DNA from 2 places in the Halomonas sp. AOP25-F1-15 genome. Region 1 is predicted to be linked to the other one. Evidence: predicted binding sites of a transcription regulator. Region 1 holds the regulator's gene; the other holds the start of a gene.
What was found. The regulator sigma-54, encoded in region 1, starts transcription at its own class of promoters, with help from an activator protein. The targets are predictions, from matches to a motif close to TGGCACNNNNNTTGCTNT.
Positions count from the first base shown of each region.

Region 1 (4,388 bases):
TCATGCCGACTGGACAACGGAACGGCTTGGCGGGCACGGCGCGGTACGCGAAATTTGCGATACTCTGCTTGAAGCCCAAGGGCACTGGAGCGCAGTGCTCGACACTTACTTGCACGGCCGCACATAAATGCTTAAGCATCTTAAAACACGCCTAGGATTAACAGGGCTTTTTATCGCCTTGGGCGTGCTATTGGTGTGGCTTGGCCCAGGCGGGCCTCAAAAAACCGCTATCGACCCAGAAGCGCAGGCCCAAGAGCCAGGGCACGTCCTGGAGGATGCTGAAATCACTCTGTTTGGCGACAACGGTAACGTCTTGCAGTCATTAAAAACACCGCGCCTCATCCATACGCCGCAAAGCGGGGAAACCTGGTCTGAGAGCCCTCAGGCCACCCTGTATGACAGCGATGAGCGCCAGTGGCTAGCCAGTGCCGATGTGGGCACGCTTAATACCAATACGCAGTCCCTCGTTATGTCCGGCTCCGCGCGACTTATTGCGCCAGACGAAGGATGGCAGCTGGATACTGAAGAACTGCACTATGATGGCCTCACTCAACATGCATGGAGCGAGGCACCGGTATTACTGCAACAGCCGCCCCAGCAAATGAATGCTTCACATATGGATGTATGGTTAAACGATAGCCAGGTCCGCTTATCTGACGGTGTGCGCGGCACTCATCCACCGGCCACACAACGCTAACAGGAGTCGCCATGAAAGCACTTATCTACACCGCCCTTTTTGCGCTTGCCGTGCCGCTATCCGCGGCAGCCCAAACCAGCTCGTCTTCACAACAGGCCCCCGTGGAGGTCGAAGCCGACCGCCTAGATCTTGATCAGCGCGCGGGCACCGCCGTCTACACCGGGGATGTCAATATTCGCCAGGGCGAAATGCAGCTGCGCGGCGAACGAGTGGAAATTCAACGCAATGAGGCGGGCGAGCTTTCACGGGCAACGTCGACCGGTGAGCGTGCTTATTTGCGCCATCAGGCCGAAGGGCAAGAAGGCCCGACGGAAGGCTGGGCTCGGCGGATTATTTATCACGTCGCCGAACGCCGAGTGGAGCTCGTTGATCAAGCTGAATTGACACAGCAGGACGACAAATTTACCGGAGGTCGGCTTGAATATTTCATCGACCGTGAAGTGATTCAAGCGCGCTCAGACGTTGAAGGTAGCGAGCCGCAGCGTATACGCATGACTATTCAGCCTGAACAATAGAGAGTCTATCGATGGCAACTGCTGACAATGCGCCGATAAAAACACTATATGCCCACCACTTGGCAAAAAGTTACAAACGCCGCCGAGTGGTTAAAGATATTAACTTGGAAATCTCCCAAGGCAGCGTCGTTGGCTTACTCGGCCCTAACGGCGCGGGCAAAACCACGTCGTTTTATATGATTGTCGGGCTGGTCAAATCTGACGCCGGCAAAGTGGGTATTGACGACTTAGATTTAACTCGTGCTCCGATGCATGAGCGCGCAGCGGCAGGCATTGGCTACCTGCCCCAAGAAGCGTCTATTTTTCGCAAATTATCGGTTGCCGATAACATTATGGCGATATTAGAAACGCGCAAAGAGCTCGACCGCCCAGGTCGCGAAGAGCGCCTGGAGGCTCTGCTTGAAGATTTCCATATCACCCATATTCGCGACAACCTAGGCATGAGCCTCTCAGGGGGAGAGCGTCGCCGTGTAGAAATTGCCCGCTCGCTAGCGACCGAACCCGCCTTCATCTTGCTAGATGAGCCCTTTGCCGGGGTTGACCCCATTTCAGTGGGCGAGATTAAAACCATCATTCGCGCGCTGAAACAGCGCCACATTGGCGTTCTGATTACCGACCATAACGTCCGTGAAACGCTGGACATTTGCGATATCGCTTATATTGTCGGCGATGGCCATATCATCGCCAGCGGCCCCCCGGCATCTATCCTCACTAACCAGCAAGTCAGGGATGTTTATCTGGGCGCAGATTTTCGTCTGTAGGCTTATTTTTGCCCATAAATCCCGCCTTATAACGCTTTAACTACCAATGGCATGCTTATTGCACTTGCACCCAGCTCCCACTCGCACTAGGGTAAAGCATTCCGATTAACGAGTGGTTCTCAAATGGTCATGAAAGCTTCTCTTCAACTGCGCATTGGGACACAGCTGACCATGACACCTCAGCTGCAGCAGGCTATCGCCCTGCTGCAGCTATCGACTCTGGATCTTCGTCAGGAAATTCAGCAGGCCTTAGATGCCAACCCCATGCTGGAACAGGAAGATGAGTTCGGTGAAGAGGCCGTAAGCGAGCCTAAAGAGGAGGAGTGGTCAGAGAGCATTCCCACCGAGCTTTCCGTTGATAGCGACTGGTCGGACACCTATCAAGACATTGGCGGCACTGGCAGCAGCAGCGAGGGCCCTGATTTTGAGCGCCAGGCTGCCGAACAGAGCCTTCATGGCCACCTATTGTGGCAACTCGCCATGACCGATTTTAGTGTGCGTGAACAGCTGGTTTCCGAGAGCCTCATTGATGCACTAGATGCCAACGGCTATTTGACCCAGCCGCTTAATGATATTCGTGAAGGGCTACGCGCCCAGGGCATTGATAGCCTTAGCCAGCGCGAAGTCGAAACGACATTATTAAAACTGCAGCAATTCGAGCCCACCGGTATTTTTGCCCGCGACCTGCGTGAATGCTTGATGCTGCAGCTCGCCGCCCTGCCAGATGATACGCCACTGCTAGTGCCTGCTCGTAGGCTAGTGCGTCAGTTTCTTGAAGCGCTCAGCAAAGATGACATGCGCTTACTCAAGCGACGCTTAGGACTCGATGACGAGCAGCTAGCCGATGTCATCCAGCTAATTCGCAGCCTAGATCCACGCCCAGGCAGCGCTTATGGCGTGACCAACGACAGCTACATCACGCCCGACCTGGTGGTGCGTCATGATAATGAAGGCTGGCATTTAGAGCTCAATCAGGACGCCCTGCCTCGGTTAAGAATCCAACCTGATTACGCCAGCCTGATAAAGCGTGCGGACAAAAGTCAGGATAATCAGTTTTTGAAAGAACACCTGCAGGAAGCGCGCTGGTTAATTAAAAGCCTTTCGAGTCGTAACGACACGCTGCTGCGAGTGGGCCGTGAAATCATTACCCGTCAAATCGGCTTTCTCGAACATGGCGAAGAATCCATGAAACCGCTGATTTTGGCCGATATAGCCGCAGCCGTTGAAATGCATGAATCAACGATTTCACGGGTGACAACGCAGAAATATATTCATACGCCGCGTGGCGTGTTCGAGCTGAAATACTTTTTCTCTAGCCAAGTGAGTGGCCAGGATGGCGACAGCCACTCCAGTACCGCGATCCGCGCCCGCCTGAAAAAGCTGGTTCACGAAGAAGCGCCCAGCAAACCGCTTTCTGATAGCCGCTTAGTGACATTATTAGAAGAAGGTGGCATTCAAGTTGCAAGGCGTACGGTAGCCAAATATCGTGAAGCCATGGGCATTCCCTCTTCCAGTGAGCGGCGCCGTTTGCGCTAGGATCTGCCAGGTTGCAGCGAAACTCTCGACAAGGGCTTTGCAACGGGGCAAAAAGGGTTACAATCAAAAGGGCTACATATCTAAGTACTAAGTACAGTCCCTAAGTACGGTTCCTAAGCACGGTTCCTAAGTACAGTCCGATAGATAAGGAGTACGTCAATGCAAGTAAATATCACTGGTCATCACGTAGAACTGACTGACGCCTTGCGTGACTATGTTAATGAAAAGCTTGAACGTGTTGAGCGTCATTACGACAATATAACCACTGTGCAGGTCACCCTATCGGTGGAGAAAGAACGCCAACAGGCAGCCTGCACACTGCATGCAGCAGGCGCTGACTTACATGCAGAAGCCCTAGACAGTGATATGTATGCCGCTATCGATGCGCTAGCGGACAAAATTGATCGTCAACTCGTTAAACATAAGGAAAAAGCACAAGCTCGCGCCCAAGGCGCAGGTGTGCGTTAATTCAATGACGTTGGAAACCATACTCCCCCCAGAGCGCGTTCTTTTCGACGTCCCTGGGGGCAGCAAAAAAAGGGTGCTGGAATTTTTCAGCACCTTTATCGCCCAAAATACGCCCAGTTTAGATAGCCAAGAAGTGTTCAGTCGCTTAATCGGCCGAGAACGCTTAGGTAGCACAGGGATTGGTAACGGCGTGGCTATTCCACATGCCCGCAGCCCTCACTGCTCTACGCCTATTGCTGGTTTTTTAAAACTCTCAGAAGCGATTGATTTTGATGCTATCGACGGCGACCCCGTTGATCTAGTGTTTGTGCTGCTCGTACCGGAACAAGCGGATGACACACACCTCTCTTTGCTAGGCCAAGTAGCCACCATCATGAATGATGCGGATACTCGCCAGCGGCTACGCAAAGC
Region 1 covers NZ_JBQSXV010000002.1:486,673-491,060, reverse strand. The annotation lists gene ACT3TF_RS05565 (KdsC family phosphatase) at 1-127, shown strand, start outside; gene lptC (LPS export ABC transporter periplasmic protein LptC) at 128-697, shown strand; gene lptA (lipopolysaccharide transport periplasmic protein LptA) at 709-1,212, shown strand; gene lptB (LPS export ABC transporter ATP-binding protein) at 1,224-1,973, shown strand; gene ACT3TF_RS05545 (RNA polymerase factor sigma-54) at 2,097-3,509, shown strand; gene hpf (ribosome hibernation-promoting factor, HPF/YfiA family) at 3,669-3,977, shown strand; gene ACT3TF_RS05535 (PTS sugar transporter subunit IIA) at 3,982-4,388, shown strand, end outside.

Region 2 (4,388 bases), on a different contig from region 1:
ACGGTAACTACGGCATGCAGTACCTATACCGTGGCGGCTACCCCGACCGAGATACCGGCCTTGGCATGTCGAGTTCTTACTTGAACTACCGCGGCAACCGTACTCAGCAAACGGTCAATCTCTCCGCAGAGGGCAATTTTGGCCTCTTGGGGCGCCAGCATGAGCTGGGCATAGGCTGGATGTATAACGAGGACGATTTCGATATTTTGACCGCGTCACCCGCGGGTGCAGCGCCGGATGCCGGTAGCTTCTTCAACTGGCGCGACAGCGTGGTTGCCAAGCCCGCATGGGGAGATTTTGCTAACGCTGATAGCATGCGCGTCACTCAAAGCGGCGGCTATGTGGTCTCACGCTTTTCACTCAGTGACCCGCTGAGCCTGATTGTCGGCGCACGCCTGAGTGACTGGGAGCTGGATCAAAACTACTTCGGCGATGAGCGGCAATATCGCTATAGCAACGAGCTAACGCCCTATGCAGGCCTTGTTTATGACGTGACCGAGCATACCTCGCTATACGCGAGCGCTACGGAAATTTTTCAGACTCAGAACGCTCGCTTTGAAGACGGCTCACTGCTGGATCCTCTGCAGGGGCGTAGCTATGAGATCGGCGCTAAAACCAGCTTGCTGCGAGACCAGCTGGATGCCAGTGTCGCCGTGTTCAGAACAGAGCAAAATAACGCCGCTGAAGCGATCCCGGGCGTAGAGGTTATCGGCCAGCCCGGTACACAGGCAAACCGAAGCATTGATGGTAATCAAGTTAACGGGCTGGAGCTGGAACTCATCGGTGAGGTGCAGCCTGGCTGGAACCTGAGCGCGAGCTACACCTTAGCGCAGGCAGAAACGGCCCAGGGAGAACGCACCAATACGTCCCACCCGCGCCAGCAGCTTAAGCTGTTTACCGCCTACCAGTTGCCGGGCACATGGCACGACCTGACCGTGGGCGGTGGCGTGCGCTGGCAAAGTGATATCTCGCGCGCTGCCTCTAGCCCGAACGGTAGTGTGCAGGTCGGCCAGGATGCTTATGCTGTTGCCGACCTGATGGCCAGATACCGCTTCAATGACAATCTGAACGCTCAGCTAAACGTCAATAATCTCTTCGACAAGGATTACTACGAGCAAATTGGCTTTTATAGCCAGTACTGGCTGGGCGAACCGCGTAGTGCCACCGTTTCATTGAACTGGGATTGGTAAGAACCGGCCGTTAGGGTTGTGTCCACCACAGCCCTAGGTTAACCAGATACGCGGCGTATGCGCTTCACGCTCAATCCAACGCGGACGCAGTAGCCGCCAGGCCTGCTCGCACAGCGACCAGGCTTCATTGCGTGAATGACCCAAGTAGCGCAGCAGCAGTACGCCGTAACGCACGGTGACGGCCCAACGAGGGTTATCCGGCAACGCCTCGCGCAGGGCATCAATAGCGGCAGGTGCATCAGCAATACCTACCGCCCAGAGGGTAGCTTGTACGGTCGCACCACCTTGCCCCCAGCGCCCCGCAAAGCGTGGGTGTAGCGGGTCTAACGGCTGGCGCTCTAACCACAGCGGTTTGCCATCTAGCGTGAGCCGAAAGTGTTGTTCAATGCGCCCCGAAACGTAGGGCAAATTGCTTGCCGGGCGCCCCAGCGCCATCATTTCCCAACCTAAGCAGCGAGCACTGCCGTGTAGGGCAATATGCGTGCGCTGCTCACCTTTCGAGCCATCAAAGGCGATGGTTTCTTGGGGCAGCCATTCCAGAATCGCGTTATCTTCCACGCTTAGCTGGGTATGTTGAGTCCAGGCAACGCCTTGGCTGTCGGCTTTATAGAGTTTATTGGCAGCCGGAGTCGTCAGCAGCGCATGGGCACCGCTCTCTACATGAGCACTAATGGTAAGCGCATCGCCACTCACCAGTCCGCCCGGTGGGTGAAGCACGTACACATGGCACGCCTCACTTCGGCCTTCTGGGTAAAACGGCCGTTGCACCCGCAGCGGGCCTTGGTGGCGCGCCTGTACCATGCGGGTAACGCCGTCGCGCTGGGCAAAACGTAAGTCCAACGAAGCCGCCCAGTGGCGGCCTTGATCAAAGCGGTGGCCAGAGGCAAGGGGAGATTTTGCGATATCGCATAGCATCATAATTAGCTATCGCTTCCTTTCAGTAAGCCGTTAGCTAAGTAGTGCAATTAATGCGCCAAAATGGTGAAAAATTATTTTCCAGCTCTAAGACAATGACTTAAACAATTTCTCCCTACACCTAAAAATTTTCAATGCACCACAAAAGATCAAAAAAATAACAATTTGCACCAAACAAGAACGTACAGGCGCTGCTTATGCTGCCAACGGGGCTGCATAAGCAGGTAAATATATCGATTAAAGGGGATAACGCGGCTAGACAACCGCTCTGCCGCAAGGGAGTGAAGGAGCCAGGTATTGGAGAGAGGTGTGGGCAACGTATTAGACATCACCTTGCAAACGTGACATTAGGCTCTGTACGAAAACTGCCTTCGCTCGCCGACTTTTCGTACAAAGCCTAGCCCGCAGGACGCGGCTCTACTTGGCGACTCTGCTTAGCGACTCTGGCCTAACCATTTTACCGGCTCTCAAAGGGCGGAATGGTGAGCTTCCTCAAGTGAGTTTTCGGTCAGTATAACTAGCGCGCCGGTAATCAGCGCCTGCATACCTTGCGCTAGATCAATCTCCATTTCCGCCTCTTCTTCAGCACGATCTACCGCGTCATCAGGCGCCTGTCCTATCACCGAGTAAATCGTGTCTGCCACGGCAAAACAGTGAAAGGCGACCGTCGCAAGCAGCCAACGCGCCTGGGCCTGGGAAATCTCATAGACCTCCGCAATATGCGCTTGGTGCGCATGGATTTTTTCAATCATGGGCTGGGTCGCCGCCAAGCGACGGATTACGTAGGGCGTTAGGCCTGGGTGCGCTTTGACAAACTCGGCTATCGACATGGCAAAGGTGAACAGATACGCCTGAAGCGCTTGGGATTCCTCTCGACGAGCGCGCGGAATGCTCCAGCGTCGAAAAATCTCTTCGGCCACCAACCTCTTCAGCGCCTTGAGATTCGTCACGTGCTTATACAGCGCCATATGGCTGATGCCTAGCGCGCTGGCCACCCCAACAAAGGTGATGTTGGGCAGACCGATTTCGATACCCGCATTGGCAATACGCTCAAGCGTGATGGTAGGCGGCCGCCCGCGTGCTTTAACTGGCTGTTGCGTTGTCATATTGCATCCTTGATCGCTGACGTCCCCTATCTAGCCACTCACTCACCTTAGGGTCAATTAGTTGATTGACATGCAATTATATTAATTAGTTTATTGCCATGAAACTAATTATCTATTAGCCTAACTAAACGCGACTAATTCTCGTTACAGATTGCTGCTATGCAGGTTCGATAACCCCCTATGGCCGAGTACTAACGCTTCATGAGCACGCACGATACATCGAAATCCCAAGGTAAGAGCCCCATCAGCCAAGTGCTGGCCCCTATACGCACACGGCTTTTTGCCGCGGCAATGCTGGCGGGCATCGGCACGATATTAACGATGGTGCCGCTTGCCGGTATGGCACATATCGCCAAGATTCTTGTGTCTGACCCAGGCGCCGCCTGGACGTTATCAACCGCCAGCATGCGTGAAATCGGCTGGGTGGTAGCCGCCAGCGTCGCGAGCCTTTTCGTCGGCATGGGGTGCATGTTCCTGGGCGAGCTGGTCGCGCATCTGGCGGATAACCAACTCACCTACCAGTTACGCTTGGCTGTTATGCGGCGCTTGTCCCAAGCACCGCTTGGCTGGTTTACCAGCCGTGCATCCGGCGATGTAAAACAGGCGATGCAAGACGATATTGCGACGCTGCACAGCCTGACCGCGCACTTTTACACGGCGGTAGGACGCGTGCTTGGCGCCTTACTGATCTCGGTGATCTACCTGCTCGCGCTGGATTGGAAAATCGCCGTGATTACGTTACTGCCGCTGCCCGGTTTCTTTCTTTTCCTGCGCCGGCTGATGCAAGCCGGCAAAGCCAATATGGGTGAGTTTATTGCCCAGCTTGAGCGCATGAATAACGCCATCAATGAATTTGTCTGTGGCATTCCCGTCGTCAAGGCCTTCGGTACCACCGGACAAGCCTATCGTGGCTACCAAGCCGCCGTGGATAGTTTTGCTCATGCCTTTGAGCAATTTACCCGCCCTCTGGTCGCTTCTATGGCGCATGTCCATGCGATGGTGACAACGGGGACGATATTGGGTCTGACGCTCACGTTTGGCATATTTTGCGTCGCCAATGGCTGGTCAGAACCGGTCGATCTGGTGCCCTTCATTCTGGTAGCACCCGGCATCTGCGCTCCGTTACTGCTACTGCATACTTTGCTGCACGACTTAGGCAGTGCCGTTGGCGCCGCCC
Region 2 covers NZ_JBQSXV010000003.1:100,970-105,357, reverse strand. The annotation lists gene fauA (TonB-dependent alcaligin siderophore receptor FauA) at 1-1,190, shown strand, start outside; gene ACT3TF_RS06415 (urease accessory protein UreD) at 1,224-2,108, opposite strand; gene ACT3TF_RS06410 (TetR/AcrR family transcriptional regulator) at 2,573-3,211, opposite strand; gene ACT3TF_RS06405 (ABC transporter ATP-binding protein) at 3,413-4,388, shown strand, end outside.
Region 2: a site for sigma-54 is predicted at 2,149-2,166, ahead of ACT3TF_RS06415 (urease accessory protein UreD). Genes of this name have one in related genera too.